Regions from separate parts of the Kitasatospora sp. NPDC056327 genome, predicted to be linked through region 2. Evidence: riboswitches for the same ligand, from Rfam matches in the RefSeq annotation. Region 2 holds a riboswitch; the other holds the start of a gene.
The links. Region 2 has a riboswitch for thiamine pyrophosphate ahead of ACFCX4_RS23715 (purine-cytosine permease family protein). Riboswitches for the same ligand answer to the same signal wherever they lie in the genome.

Region 1 (7,211 bases), on a different contig from region 2:
TCGGTGCGGCACCGGTTCGGCGGTGACCGGTTCGACGGCGGTCGGTTCGGCGGCGGTCGGTTCGGCGGCGGCCCGTTCACGGGGCGCCGGTTCGCGGCGGCGTGCGCGGATCACCGGGCCAGCTCCCGGGCGCAGCGGGCCGAGGCGGCGGCCCGGTCGGGTTTGCGGGAGCGGCCCGCCAGCGGCACCTCGCCGAACAGCACGGCGTCCGGCCGGGCCGAGCCCATCCGCTCCAGCGGGCCGGCCAGCGCGCCGCGCAGCCGCTGCCGGTCGGTGCCCGGCGAGGGCTGGACGAGCGCGACCAGGCGCTCGTCGCCCTGCCCGTCCGGGACACCGACCAGCACGGCCAGCTCGACGCCCGGCAGGTGCAGGGCCGGCTCGTAGAGGCCCGGGTAGATGTTCTCGGCGCGGCGCAGCACCATGTCCTTGAGCCGGCCGGCCAGGACGATCCGGCCGTCCGGGGCGAGTTCCGCGCGGTCGCCGGTGCGCACCCAGGGTTCGGGCTCCTCGCCCAGGTAGCGGTGCCGGGCGCCGGGACCGGTGAGCAGCAGCTCGCCGTCGGGGCCGAGGCCGGTGCGCACCCCCGGGAGCGGGGCGCCGACCAGGTCGCCGGGGCCGGTGAAGGCGCTCTTCTCGGCCTCCTCGACGGCCGCGGCGGGGAACAGTTCGGTGAGCGCGTAGACGCCCCAGGCCTGCTCGGCGCCGGCCTGCTTGACCCGGCGGAGCAGGGCGGCGTCGGCGGGTGCCGAGCCGGTCCAGACCCTGCCGGTGAACCGGGCCCCGGCGGCGAGCGCGGCGCGCAGCTGCGGCGGGGTGAGGTAGGTGTGGGCGGGGGTGAGCAGGGCGAGCTGGCGGGCGAGCGCGGCGGGGCCGCGGGCCGGCAGGGCGACCGCGGCGCCGGCCGCGAGCGCGGGCACCAGCACGAAGAAGGTGCCGCCCAGCACCACGGTGTCCGGCCGCGGGCCGACGAGCCCGCCGACGGTCTCCAGTCCGGCGGCCAGCCCGGCGCGGGAGTGCACCACGGCGCGCGGGCGGGCGGTGGTGCCGGAGGTGAAGACGATCACGGCGTCCCCCTCGCGCGGCGGGACGTCGTGCCCGGGGACGCGCGGCACCGAGGCGCCGAAGCGGCCGGTCCGCAGCCGGGGCGCGCAGCCGGGCAGCCGGCGGCCGAGCGTGGCGACCGGGCCGAGCAGGCCCAGCGGGGGCAGTGCGAGGTCGGCGCGGCGGGCGAGCGGCCCGGCCCAGCCGGCCACCGCCTGGGCGGCGGCGTCGGCGAGCACCAGGTCGGGCCGGGCCAGGGCGAGCCGGGCGGCCACCACGTCGGGGCCGGCGGTCGGGTCCAGGACGGCGGTGCGCAGGCCGAGCCGCTGGGCGGCGAGCAGGACGGCGAGGGAGCGCGGGCCCGGGCGGACGGCGATGCCGAGGGTGTCGCCGTCGCGCAGGCCGCGGGCGTGCAGGGCGACGGCGTAGCCGGCGGCCAGTTCGGCGAGTTCGCCGCGGCGGATCTCGACCCGGGTGGTGCCGAACCGGGTGTGCCGCAGGACGGCGGGGCGGTCGGGGTGGACGGTGCGCAGGTCGTGGGCGAGCCGGTCGAGCACGGGAGGTCCTCGGGTTGCGGCGGACGGCGGGAGTCGGTGGCGGGAGCGGTCGTGGCGGTCGGTGGCCGGAGGGCGCCGCGCCGGGGTCAGCGGACGTCGGCGGCGCGGGAGCCCGAGCCGCGGTCCAGGTACCAGCGGGCGGTGCCGACCACCCCGTAGGCGCGGATCCGCCGGGTGGAGTTCTGCACCACCATGTCGCGGCGGTGGACGATCGCGGTGGTGTGCCGGCGGACCAGGTTGACGAACAGCCGGTCGGTCGGCGAGGGCCGCCGGGGCATGCCGCCGACCGCCTGGTACAGCTCGGCGGTGATCGCCATGTTGTTGCCCGCGTGCATCCGGTACGGCGTCAGGTAGCCGTGCCGGAGCCGGTGCGCGGGCCGGATCCGGCCGAAGAACGCGCCGAGCGCGACCAGCACCAGGAAGACGGCCCGCCCGGCCGGACCGTGCTCGTCCCGGCGGGCGGTGACCCGGCCGCAGACCAGGCCCCCTCCGCCGCGCAGCGCGGACCGGGCGGCGGCCGTCCAGCCGGGTTCGGGCAGGCAGTCGGCGTCGGTGCGGGCCAGCAGTCCGGCGCCCCGCGCGATGGCGTGCCGGAACGCGGTGTCGACCGCCGAGCCGACCCCCTTCTCCGGCTCGACCAGCACCTCGACCGGGAACGGTGCCCGGGCGGCGAAGGCGCGGACCGCGTCGACGGTGCCGTCGGTGGAGCCGTTGTCGGCGACCAGCAGGGTGAACTCACGGTCCCGCTGGGCGGCGAGGGCCTCCAGGGTGCCGGTGATCCGGCGCTCCTCCTGGTAGGCGGGCACGATCACCCAGAGCTCGCTCACGACGCCTCCCAGACCATCGTCATCAGGCTCACGCCACCGCCGAGGCCGAGCATCAGCACCTTGTCGCCGGGCGCCAGCCCGTCGCGTATTCGGTCGAGCTGCACGCCGATCGTGGCACTGGCGACATTGCCCAGCTCCGGCACGGTCACCACCAGCTTCTCCTCCGGCACCCCGGTGACCTCGACGAACCGCTCCAGGTAGGGCACGGTCACCTGGTGCACCAGCACCCGGGCGTAGTCGTCCCAGCCGAGGCCGGTGCGGGCGGCCACCCGGGTCAGGATGTCCAGGCCGATCTTCTCGAAGACGCCGCGCAACTCGGTCCCGCCGCCCCGGAAGTAGCTGTACTCGTCGCCGCGCGGGTGGCGCGAGCCGCCGCCGGGGATGCCGCCGACCGCCCAGTGCTCGGAGGCGGTCTCGGTCTCCACGTCGAGGATGCCGCCGCGCTCGACGGCCTCGACGACCACGGCGGCGCCCGCGTCGCCGAAGGTGTAGCCGGCGAAGCCCTCGCGGAACTGCTCGGCGCCGCTCGGGTCCCGGCGCATCGCCCGGCTGGGCGTCTCTCCGGTGACCACCAGGGCGCGGCGGGCGCGTCCGGCCAGGATCATCGCGCGGGCCAGGTCGATCCCGTTGAGGAAGCTGTTGCACGCGTTGCTGACGTCGAACGCGTGGGCGCGGGAGCCGAGTTCGGCCTGCACGAGGTGGGCGGTGGCGGGCTCGACGACGTCCCGGGTGGCGGAGGCGAACAGCAGCAGGTCGATGTCGGCCGGGTCCAGCCCGCGGGCGGCCAGGGCGCGCCGGGCGGCGCCGACGGCCAGGGTGGAGGCGTACTCGCCGTCGGCCGCGAAGTGCCGGGTGACGATGCCGGTGGCCTTCTCGAAGGTCCGCTCCGGCAGGCGCAGTCGGCCGCCGGCGGTGATCTCGTCCTGGAGCTGCTGGGAGGTCAGGCGGCGGGCGGGGAGCCGGGCTCCGACGGCGGTGATGCCGATCCGCGCGGTGGCTGCTGGATGCATGGTCCCATCGTCGGGCGGATCCGGGCGCGCCCGCCTGAGTACCCGTACTCAGGCGGGCGCGCCCGGGCTACCCAGAACGGTCAGTCCTCCTCGGCGTCCCGGTCGCGGAAGGCGACGGGCACCGCGTCGACCGGCACCGGGACGGAGACCGCGGCGGTCGCCGCCGGGGCCGGCCCACCGGTGCCGGCGGCACCCTCCGGGCCGACCGTGGACAGCAGCTGCCGGGCCAGCCCGAGCCCGGTGCCGCCCATCGCGAGCGCCTTGGCGAACAGCTCGCCCATCCCGTCGGCACCGTTGAGCAGCACCATGTGCTCGACGTTGCCGAAGGACTCCGCGGCGGCCTTGACGATCTGCGGCCACTGCTCCGCCAGCTCCTGGGCCACCACCGCGTCCTGGTTCTCCGCCAGGGCGGCGGCGCGCGCCTTGATGCCCTCGGCGCGGGCCAGCCCGATCGCCCGCGCCGACGTCGCCTCGGCCAGGCCGAGCGCCTCGGCCGCGGACGCCTCGGCCTGCCCGGTGGCCGTGGTCGCCTCCGCCTCGGCGAGGCCGCGCACCCTGGTCGCCTCGGCGTCCGCCTCGGCCGCGATCCGCACCCGGCTGGCCTCGGCCGCCGCCGCCAGCTCGGTCTCCCGGGCCTTCGCCTGCGCGGCGGAGATCCGCGCGTCCCGGGACGCCTCGGCGGTCGTGCGGGTGTCGTAGGCGCGGGCGTCCGCGGGCTTGCGCACCTCGATCTGGAGCTGCTGCTCGGTGCGCTGGGCCTCCAGCTCGGCGACCCTGGTCTCCTGGACGACGACCTGCTGCCGGGCGGCGGCGTCGGCCAGCGGACCGGCCTGCCGGGCGCGGGCGGTGGCGGTGTCCATCTCGGCCTGGTACGAGGACTGCTGGATCTCGCTGTCGCGGGTGGCCTCGGCCTTGCGGGCGGCGGCCTCCTGCTCGGCCTCGGTGGCCAGCCGGTCCGCCGCGGCCTGGGCGATCCGGGCGTCCCGCTGGACGGCGGCGGCGTGCGGGATGGCCAGGTTCTTGATGTAGCCGGTCGGGTCGATGATCTCCTGGATCTGCAGGGTGTCGATGATCAGCCCGAGCTTCTCCATCTCCAGCCCGGAGGCGGCCCGGGTCTCGCCGGTGAGCCGTTCGCGGTCGCGGATCATGTCCTCGACGGTGAGGCCGCCGACGATCGAGCGCAGGTGGCCGGCGAAGACGTTGTGGACGCGCTGGCTGATCAGCTTCTGCTGGTCCAGGAAGCGGCGGGCGGCGTTGGCGATCGAGACGTCGTCGTCGCCGACCTTGAAGATCACCACGCCCTTCACCCGGACCGGGATGCCCTGCGTGGTGACGCACTCGACGTTCAGTTCGGCCTCGTTGAGGTCCAGCGAGAGCCGCCGGACCCCCTGCAGGCCGGGGGTGACGAGGGTGCCCCGGCCGGTGACGATCCGGAACCCCAGCCCGTCGCCGACCCCCTCGGTGCGGTGGCGGGAACCGGAGATGATCAGTGCCTCGTTCGGCTCGGCCACCCGCCACATGAGCTTGAAGAGCGTGATTCCCAGGATCAGTGCCCCGACGACGGTCAGGGCGATGACAAGTGCCATGGTTCAACTCCCCCTTCAGGCGCAGGAGATGCGCCGTCTGGGATTGTCCGCCGGGGCACGGCCGCAGGAAAGGGAAAGGACATGACGGACCGTCACAAGGTCGTCACCGGACCGTCATCGGGGTGTCACGGACGGACCGGGCCGCAGGCCGGCGGCCCGTCCGCGACACCCTCGCGGCCGTCTCAGGGACCGATCGGAGCCACGTACACCGTCCTCGGCGGCTGGTACTCGATCACCACCACCGGCGTTCCCACCGTCAGCCGGTCGCCGGGGACCGCCAGGTACGCGAGGAAGGCCTCGGTCCCCTGACGCTCCGGCACGTGCACCATCACCTCGCCGACCAGTCCCGCGCCGACCGCCCCGGTCACCCGCCCCGTGCTCCCGACCACGCCGGCCCTCCCTCGCCTCGTCCGCTACCGTGGCCAGTCTGCCCGTACGGACGGCTCCGCGCCCGCCGTTCACCGTCCGGACCTCGACGTTCCCCCTCCCCGACCCCCTCTGGACCTCGGGCGATCGGCTCGCTACGGTGTTGGACGTCATGCGCGGGCAACACCGCCTGCGGACGCGGGAGCTCGGAGCACCGGGCTGAGAGGGCGCTGAACGGGACGTCGACGGACGGACCGGCGGCTGCGTCGACCGCAGGAACCTGACCGGGTAATGCCGGCGTAGGGAGTTTGAGGTCCGATGACCACCTTCGATGCACAGCCGCAGTCTGTCCGGCCGCAGTCCGCCGAGCGGCCTTCCCCCGCCGGCGGCGCCGTCACCAGCGCCGGCACCGGCTACCCCACCCCGGCCTGGCGCAAGGCCTACCGCGAGGGCTCCCGCCCCGACCTGCGCGTGCCGTACCGCGAGGTCGTGCTCACCAACGGCGGGCGCGTCCCGCTGTACGACACCTCCGGCCCGTACACCGACCCGGCCTACGAACCCGACGTGCGGCGCGGCCTGCCCGCGCTGCGCGACGCGTGGATCCGGCAGCGCGGCGACGTCGAGGAGTACGACGGCCGCGAGGCCCGCCCCGAGGACGACGGCATCAAGCACACCGCCCCGCGCGGCGGGGACCTGCGCAACCTCGACGCGGTCTTCCCCGGCCGCCCGCGCCGCCCGCTGCGCGGCCGGGACGGCGTCGCCGTCACCCAGCTCGCCCACGCCAAGCGCGGCACCGTGACGCCCGAGATGGAGTTCGTCGCCCTGCGCGAGGGCCTGTCACCCGAGTACGTCCGCGACGAGGTGGCCCGCGGCCGCGCGGTCATCCCGGTCAACGTGAACCACCCCGAGGTCGAGCCGGCGGTCATCGGCACCAACTTCCTGGTGAAGATCAACGCCAACATCGGCAACTCCGCGGTCACCTCCTCGATCGAGGAGGAGGTGGAGAAGATGACCTGGGCCACCCGCTGGGGCGCCGACACCGTCATGGACCTCTCCACCGGCCGCAACATCCACACCACCCGCGAGTGGATCCTGCGCAACTCCCCCGTGCCGATCGGCACCGTGCCGCTCTACCAGGCGCTGGAGAAGGTCGACGGCAAGGCCGAGGAGCTGAGCTGGGACGTCTACCGCGACACGGTCGTCGAGCAGTGCGAGCAGGGCGTCGACTACATGACGGTGCACGCCGGGGTGCTGCTGCGCTACGTGCCGCTGACCGCCCGCCGCAAGACCGGGATCGTCTCGCGCGGCGGCTCGATCATGGCCGCCTGGTGCCTGGCGCACCACCGGGAGAACTTCCTCCACACCAACTTCGAGGAGCTCTGCGACATCCTCGCGAGCTACGACGTCACCTTCTCCCTCGGTGACGGCCTGCGCCCCGGCTCGATCGCCGACGCCAACGACGAGGCCCAGTTCGCGGAGCTGCAGACCCTGGGCGAGCTGGGCCGGATCGCCCGCGCCAGGGACGTCCAGGTGATGATCGAGGGCCCGGGCCACGTCCCGATGCACAAGATCAAGGAGAACATGGATCTCCAGAAGGAGATCTGCGACGAGGCCCCGTTCTACACCCTCGGCCCGCTCACCACCGACGTCGCGCCCGGCTACGACCACATCACCTCGGGCATCGGCGCCGCGATGATCGCCTGGTGGGGCACCGCGATGCTCTGCTACGTCACCCCCAAGGAGCACCTGGGCCTGCCCAACCGGGACGACGTGAAGACCGGCGTCATCACCTACAAGATCGCCGCCCACGCCGCCGACCTGGCC
Region 2 (7,211 bases):
GCCCACCAGCAGCCGGGTCAGGTCGTAGCCGGCGACGCCCTTGGCCGTCCGGCGGCCGGTGGACAGCAGCCTCCCGTCGGCCAGCACCACGTCGAGACCGAGCACGTACTCACCGGTCACGCCGTACTTGACGCAGCAGAGCCCGCCGGCGCCGGTGCCGATGTTGCCGCCGATCGTGCAGGACTCCCAGCTCGACGGGTCGGGCGGGTAGGCCAGTCCCGAGGCAGCGGCGGCCCGGGAGAGCTCGGCGTTGACCACGCCCGGCTCGACCACCGCGATCCGGTTCACCGGGTCGAGCTCCAGGATCCGGTTCATCCTCACCATCGACAGCACGATGCAGCCGTCGATCGCGTTGGCCGCGCCGGACAGCCCGGTCCGGGCGCCCTGCGGGACCACCGGGACGCGCAGCCCGGTCGCGGTCCGCATGACGTGCTGCACCTGCTCGACCGTCTCCGGGAAGACGACCACGGCGGGGGTGCCGGCCGGGCAGAAGTCCGCCATGTCGTGGCGGTAGGCGGCCGTCACGTCCGGGTCCACCGCCACGGCCCCGGGCGGGAGGCCCTCCGCCAGCCGGTCCGTCAGGTCGCTCATCGCCGCCTCCGCTCGTGCCGCGGGTCATCGCCGGTCGTCCCGCCGGGTGGCGGCCGGACCGGGCCGCCCGCGGCCGTCCGAGCGCGCCCGGCCCTCGCACTCTGCCCGCCGACCGCCCACCCGGCAAGTACCCGCCCCGGGCCCGGGCGGCGTCGCGCCGGTCCGGGGCGGGGCTGGGCTGGGCTGGGCGGCCCTCGTGGGCGGGGCGGGCGTCAGGACACCCTCGTCCGGCTTCAGGGCAAGCGGCTCCGGCCGGGCGTCCGGGCGTCCGGCCGGTCCTACTGGCCGCGCACCACCGGTTCCTGCAGCTCCGTCACCCAGTCGGCAGGGTCCTCCGGGCACTCCAGGTAGACCTCCCGGGCGTACCCGGCCGAGCGGTACCCGTTGTCCCCGATGAAGCGCGCCAGCGCCTGGACGGAGCCGAGGGAGTCCTCCAGCGGCCCCCGGTGCACCACGGTCGCCGCTTCCTCGACGGCCGGGAGGTCGACCAGCCCGAAGCCGTGCTCCCCGGACGGACCGACCCCCGCGGGGACCGGCACGGCCACCCGGACCAGCACCGAGCCGTCGCCCTCCCCGGTGTCCTCGTAACGGGCGACCGACGGCCCGGCGTGGGCGATCCCGGCCGCCGCCAGCCGACCGCAGAGCTCGTCGAACAGCGGCCCGACCACCGGCCCGACGTCCTGCGGCTCGTAGCTCGCCGCGACCCCCGTCAGCTCGGCCACCCGCACCGGCGGCACCCGCTTCACCACGACATCCTGCGCGGACATGGTCCCCTCGCTCTCGATCGTCCGGAGCCTCGCCTCCACCCGGGCCAGCCGCTCGGCGTCGGCCGCCATGGCCGCGGCGAGCTCGGCCCGCCGCAGCCGCAGCATCCCGCGCAGCTCGGCCGTGTCCACCTCCTCGTCCAGGACGGCCCGCACCTGCTGGAGCGTGAAGCCGAGGTCCTTGAGGGCGATGACCCGGTTGAGCCGGGCCAGTTGGGCCGCCTCGTAGCAGCGGTAGCCGCTGACCGGGTCGACCCGGGCCGGCCGGAGCAGTCCGACGGCGTCGTAGTGACGCAGCATGCGGACCGACACCCGGCCGTGCTTGGCGAAGTCTCCGATGTTCAACATGGTTCCTCCAGTGCAGACCCTCACACGGTGTCACGGTCAAGCACCGGCCCCTCCGCCCGCCCGCCGCCCCGGCCCGCGCCCCGGCGGGACGGCTCAGTCCGTCACGTCGAACCCCCTGCGCTCCCCCAGTGCCCGGAGGCTGCGCTGGCCGGGGATGCCGTTGGCGTCCGACCCCGTGTAGCCGAGGCTGCGCTGGAACGCGGCGTACGCCTGCACCGTCCGGGTGCCGAGCGAACCGTCCACCCAGCGCTGCTCCAGGTACCCCTCGTCCGCGAGGGCCTGCTCGACGATCCGGACCTCGCCCCCGTACGTCTGGTGCCCCTGCTCGGCCCCCGGGTCGGTGCGCGCGGCCGCGACCACGTGGGCGAGCGAGACCCGCCGCGCCGAGGGCAGCCGGCCCAGCAGCCGGCGCAGCGACGCCTCCCCCGGCACACCGTCGGCGTCCGGTCCCGAGTACCCCAGACCGCGCTGGAAGTCCTGGTAGTTGAGGGTGTCGGCGTCCCGCCAGTCCTCGTCCGGACCGGACTGGTAGTGCCGCCCGTAGCCCTGCCGGACGAGCGCCTCGCCAACCTCCCTGACCTGGGGTCCGTGCGCGCCGTAGCCGTACTCCAGCCCGTTGACGGTCACCCGGTACCGGGCGGGACCGGAGTCCCCGCGCGGCGTGGGCACCGGGGCGGGCGGGGGCGCCGGCGCGGGCAGCGGCCCGCCGCCGGCCACCGCGGCGATGCCGGGCAGGACGGTCTCGCGGAACTGCCGGGCCCGGACGTCCCCCGGGCAGGCCGTGCCGCCGTCCGACCACTCGGGGAACATCCGGTGCACCCCGAAGCCGGGCGCGTCCCACTCCTGACAGATCCGCAGCGGGATGCCGTGCCGCTGGTGCAGCCACACCCCGAGCGTGACGAGCGCCGCCACCTGGGCGTCCGTCCACGGGTCGGTGCTCTGGTCGTCGCTGGCCGTCTCCACGCTCACCGCACCCGTGCCGTCGGCCCGGCGGTTGGCGCGCATGTTGGCGTCGGCCCGGGTCTCGGTGCCGACGAACTGCCCCACGCAGCCGTCGTACCCGATCCCGAAGTGCGACTCCAGGTTGGTGGAGTCCCTCCAGTACTCGTACATCCGCCGCGGCGTCCACGGCGCCGCCACACTGTGGAAGATCACCTGCGTCGGCGTGATCGCCGGCTGCTCGTCCGACTCGGGCTGGAGCTCCATCTTCTCCGCGCCGGGGTACCAGGCCATGCGTCTCTCCTTGCCGGGCCCAGGGCAGTTCGCCCCTTACGCCCGGAAGACGACCCCGGACCCCCCACCGGAGGACGCATCCACCCCAAACCCCCCGTTCAGGTGAATACGGACAACCCCACCCCCGCTCCCCCCCCGCCATCCACCCCACCCCCGCCCCGGAAAAGCACGAAGGCGGGTGCCGACCTCAGGTCGGCACCCGCCTTGAGCAGGTGTTTCTTCTCCTACCGGCGGAGAGCGTGGGATTCGAACCCACGGTACGGGGTCACCGCACGACAGTTTTCAAGACTGTTCCCTTAGGCCGCTCGGGCAGCTCTCCAGGCGGAGGTCAGCCTAACGGGTCCGGCGGGGTTCGGTGCACCGGGTTTCGGGGGGTGGGCGGGGGTCAGTTGTCGCCGACGCGCTCGCTGAGGGTGACCTTGGTGTTGAAGGTCTGGCCGTTGCGGGTGTACTCGACGTCGACGGTCTCGCCCGGCTTGTGCGTCCAGATCTTGCTGACCAGGGCGGGGCCGTTCTCGATCGGGGAGCCGCCGAGCTTGGTGATGACGTCGCCGGGCTTGAGGCCGGCCTTGTCGGCGGCGCCGCCGGGGGTGACGGCCGGCTGGCCCTGGATGTCGCGGGTCTGGATCTGCGCGCCGTCGCCCTTGTAGTCGTCGTTGCGCAGCACGTCGAGCTTGGCGTAGACCGGCTTGCCGGTCTTGATCAGGGTGTCGGCGACCCACTTGGCCTGGTTGATCGGGATCGCGAAGCCGAGGCCGATGGAGCCGGCCCGGCCGTTGCTGGAGGCGTTGGACTGGATCGCCGAGTTGATGCCGATCACCCCGCCGCCGGAGTCGAGCAGCGGGCCGCCGGAGTTGCCGGGGTTGATCGAGGCGTCGGTCTGCAGCGCGTTCATGTAGGAGGACTGCGCGCCGGTCTCGTCGCCGGAGGCGACCGGGCGGTCCTTGGCGCTGATGATGCCGGTGGTGACGGTGGACTCCAGGCCGTACGGCGCGCCGATGGCGATGGTGGAGTCGCCGACGTTGACCTTGTCGGAGTCGGCCAGCGGGAGCGGCGTCAGCTTGCCCTTGGGCGGGCTGTCGAGCTTGATGACGGCGACGTCGTAGCCCTCGGCGCGGCCGAGCACGGAGGCGCCGTAGGCGCTGCCGTCGGCGAACTTGACGGTCAGCTTGCCGCCGCTGGAGGCGGGCGCGACCACGTGGTTGTTGGTGAGGATGTGACCCTCGGTGTCGAAGACGAAGCCGGTACCGGTGCCGGACTCGCCGTTGCCCTGGGCCTTGATGGTGACGACGCTGGGCAGCGCCTTCTGCGCGATGCCGGCCACCGAGCCCGGGGCGGGCTCGTTCTTCTGGGAGTTGTTGGCCTGGACGGTGGTGGAGCTGCGGTCGGCCCTGGAGCCGAGGGTGGTGCCGTCGCGGTCCGCGACGGCCACGCCGACCGCGCCGCCGGCCACGCCGGCCACCAGGGCGACGGCCGCGACCAGGGCGATCAGGCCGCCGCGCTTCTTGCGCGGGCCGCCGGGGACGGGCGCGCCGGGGTACTCGCCCGGGTAGCCGAGCGGGCCCCCGGGGCCACCGGGGCCGCCGGGCGCGCCCGGGGTGATGTCGTGCGAGCCCCAGCCGCCGAGCGGCTGCCCGGCGCCGAACGGGTGGTGCTGGCCGGTCGGGTGCTGGCCGGTCGGGTACGCGCCCTGCGGCGCGCCGCCCGGCGCGGCGAACGGGTCGTGCGCGGCGAGCGCCGGGGGCACCGGCGTGCCGGGGGCCGGGGTGGCGTACGGGTTGCCGCCGTACGGGTCGGCGGGCACGGCCGGCGCGGCCGGGGCCGGCGGCAGGACCGGCGGCGGGGCGTCCAGGTACCCGTGCTCGGCGGCCGGGGCCGGGGCGACGGGCGCCGGCGGGGCGGACGGGGCCACCGGCTCGGGGGTGCCGACCTTGCCGAAGGCCAGGGTGGGCGTGAAACCGCCGGAACCCCCCTCGGCGGCCGGGGCCGGCTGGGACGACTGGCCTGCTGCGGGCGTCGGTGCGGGGGAGGGGGCCGCGACGGGACCGGCCGCAGACTGCTGCGCCGGACCGTCGGAAGCGGAACCCACCACCCCCTGGCCGCCGGAGGGCTGCTCCCCCTGCGACCCGGTGGACCCAACCTCGCGCTCGGTGCTCACGGACGACCTCCATAGCTGACAGGACCAACAACCATAGTTTTTCGCACACCCGATTCGATTGCCGTAAGGACCCTTCTGAAGAACTCATAAGAATCCTTAGCCCGGCCAGACAGCCGCCGGTCGGCGGCCGGTCGCCAGCAGGTCAGCCGCCGGCCGGACCGCCCGCCGGACGGGCCCGGCGGCACCGGACGGCCGCCCGCCGACCCGGCCGACCTTGGAGTTCTCCCCCGCGACGGCTAGCCTGTCGCTCCGAACTGACACGCGGGAGCTTGGACCCACCAGGCTGAGAGTGCGCCGGTCGACCGTACGCCACGGACCCCGTGGACGGCCGTCGAGGGGGCGCAGACCGCCGGAACCTGTCCGGGTAATGCCGGCGTAGGGAGATATCGGCCATGCCGCCTGTTCCGCCATCCTCGTCCTCGGGCGCGCCCGCGTCCCGGAACGTCCCCCCCGCGCAGGACGCGCCGGGCACCGTCCCCGGTTCCCCCGGGGGCCCCGCCGGGACGGCGACCGCCGTCCTGGAGCCCGCGGCCCGGGTCGAGGCGCCGCTGGTGCTCGACACCGAGCCGCCCCGCACCCTCCGCTTCCGCGACCACTTCGCGCTCTGGATGAACCTCGGCGTCTCGCTGATCGGCTTCACCACCGCCGCGACCGTGCTCGGCGCCAAGGGCAGCGAGCTGTCGCTGGCCGCCGCCGTCACCGCGATCGTGGCCGGCACCGTGGTCGGCACCGCGATGCTCGGCGTGGCCGCGCTGATCGGCGCCCGGACCGGCGCGCCCGCCATGGCGAACCTGCGCGGGCTGTTCGGCACCCGGCTGTCCTACGTGCCGACGGTGCTCAACATCGTCCAGTGCATCGGTTGGGGCGTCTACGAGCTGCTGACGATCGCGCTCGGCGCGCAGACCGTCGTCGGCACCGAGGGCTACCGCTGGGTCTTCGTCGTGCTGGCCGGCGCGGTGACCACCGCGCTGACCATCTGGCCGCTCGGCGCGATCGCGGTGCTTCGCCGCTTCGTCGCGATCGCGGTGGCGGTGGCGATGGTGTACCTCACCGTCCAGCTCGGCCGGCACGGCGTGCCGGACCCGGGGGCGGGCAACTGGCACGGCTTCCTGAAGGCGACCGACGCGATGATCGCGGTGTCGATCTCCTTCGTGCCGCTCGCCGCCGACTACACCCGGCACTCGCGCACCCCGGGCTCGGCGTTCTGGGGCAGCTTCACCGGCTACACGGTGGCGCAGGTCTGGTGCTACGTGCTCGGTCTGCTGGCGCTGCTGCAGGCGGACGGGGACCCGGGCCGGATCTTCGACTCCTTCCTGGGCGTGTGGGCCGGCTGGCTGTTCCTGCTGGTGCTGGTGCTGCGCGAGACCGACCAGTCCTTCGCGAACGTGTACTCGACCGCGATGTCGGTCCACAACCTGCTGCCGAAGGTCGACCGCCGGGTGCTGACCGGCGGCACCGGCGTGCTGATCACCGTGCTGGCACTGCAGATCACCGAGTTCACCGACTCCTACTACGCCTTCCTCGGGCTGATCGGCTCGGTCTTCGTGCCGATGTTCGCGGTGCTCGCGGTCGACTACTTCCTCGGCGCGGGGCGGCGCGGCTGGAACCTCTCGGCCGACGCGCCGTCCCGGTGGCTGATGCTGCTGCCGTGGGCGCTGGGCTTCGCCGCCTACCAGCTGATCGCGCCGACCGCGGTGGCCGGCTGGTGGACGGACCTGTGGACCTCCGCGCAGGAGGCGCTGCACTTCACCCCGCAGGAGTGGACCTCGGCCTCGCTGTTCGGCTTCCTGGTTCCGGCGCTGGCCACCTGGGCGCTCACCCCGTTCACCCGGGGCCGGGAGAACGCGGCGCGCTGACGCCGCGCAGGCGCCCGCCGGGCATCGGGCGGGCGGTGGACGGAGCCCCGGCGGACGCCGGGCACGGAGGCGAAGACGGCCCCCCGGGTTGGGACCGTCTTCGCCTCCGTGTCATCTGCGCCGCCTATCGTGGGGGGTGTGACCAGCCCAGATGTCTCGCCCGCGACGGCCCGCACCGCGCCGCCCGTCCAGGTGATCGCCCACCGCGGTTCCTCGCACGCCCTGCCCGAGCACACCCTCGCCGCCTACCGCCGGGCGCTC

Region 1: it holds a riboswitch for thiamine pyrophosphate, as region 2 does, so the genes downstream of both, thiC (phosphomethylpyrimidine synthase ThiC) here and ACFCX4_RS23715 (purine-cytosine permease family protein) in region 2, are expected to answer to the same signal.

The regions. Positions count from the first base shown of each region.
Region 1 covers NZ_JBHJRC010000031.1:24,742-31,952, reverse strand. The annotation lists gene ACFCX4_RS07575 (cytochrome P450) at 1-114, opposite strand, end outside; gene ACFCX4_RS07570 (AMP-binding protein) at 111-1,598, opposite strand; gene ACFCX4_RS07565 (glycosyltransferase family A protein) at 1,685-2,425, opposite strand; gene ACFCX4_RS07560 (3-oxoacyl-ACP synthase III family protein) at 2,422-3,435, opposite strand; gene ACFCX4_RS07555 (SPFH domain-containing protein) at 3,516-5,021, opposite strand; gene ACFCX4_RS07550 (hypothetical protein) at 5,204-5,410, opposite strand; TPP riboswitch at 5,576-5,710, shown strand; gene thiC (phosphomethylpyrimidine synthase ThiC) at 5,706-7,211, shown strand, end outside.
Region 2 covers NZ_JBHJRC010000178.1:1,900-9,110, forward strand. The annotation lists gene ACFCX4_RS23690 (FAD-binding oxidoreductase) at 1-591, opposite strand, end outside; gene ACFCX4_RS23695 (MerR family transcriptional regulator) at 870-1,703, opposite strand; gene ACFCX4_RS23700 (peptidoglycan-binding protein) at 1,797-2,936, opposite strand; tRNA gene ACFCX4_RS23705 (tRNA-Ser) at 3,168-3,255, opposite strand; gene ACFCX4_RS23710 (S1C family serine protease) at 3,322-5,094, opposite strand; TPP riboswitch at 5,346-5,494, shown strand; gene ACFCX4_RS23715 (purine-cytosine permease family protein) at 5,487-6,950, shown strand; gene ACFCX4_RS23720 (glycerophosphodiester phosphodiesterase family protein) at 7,089-7,211, shown strand, end outside.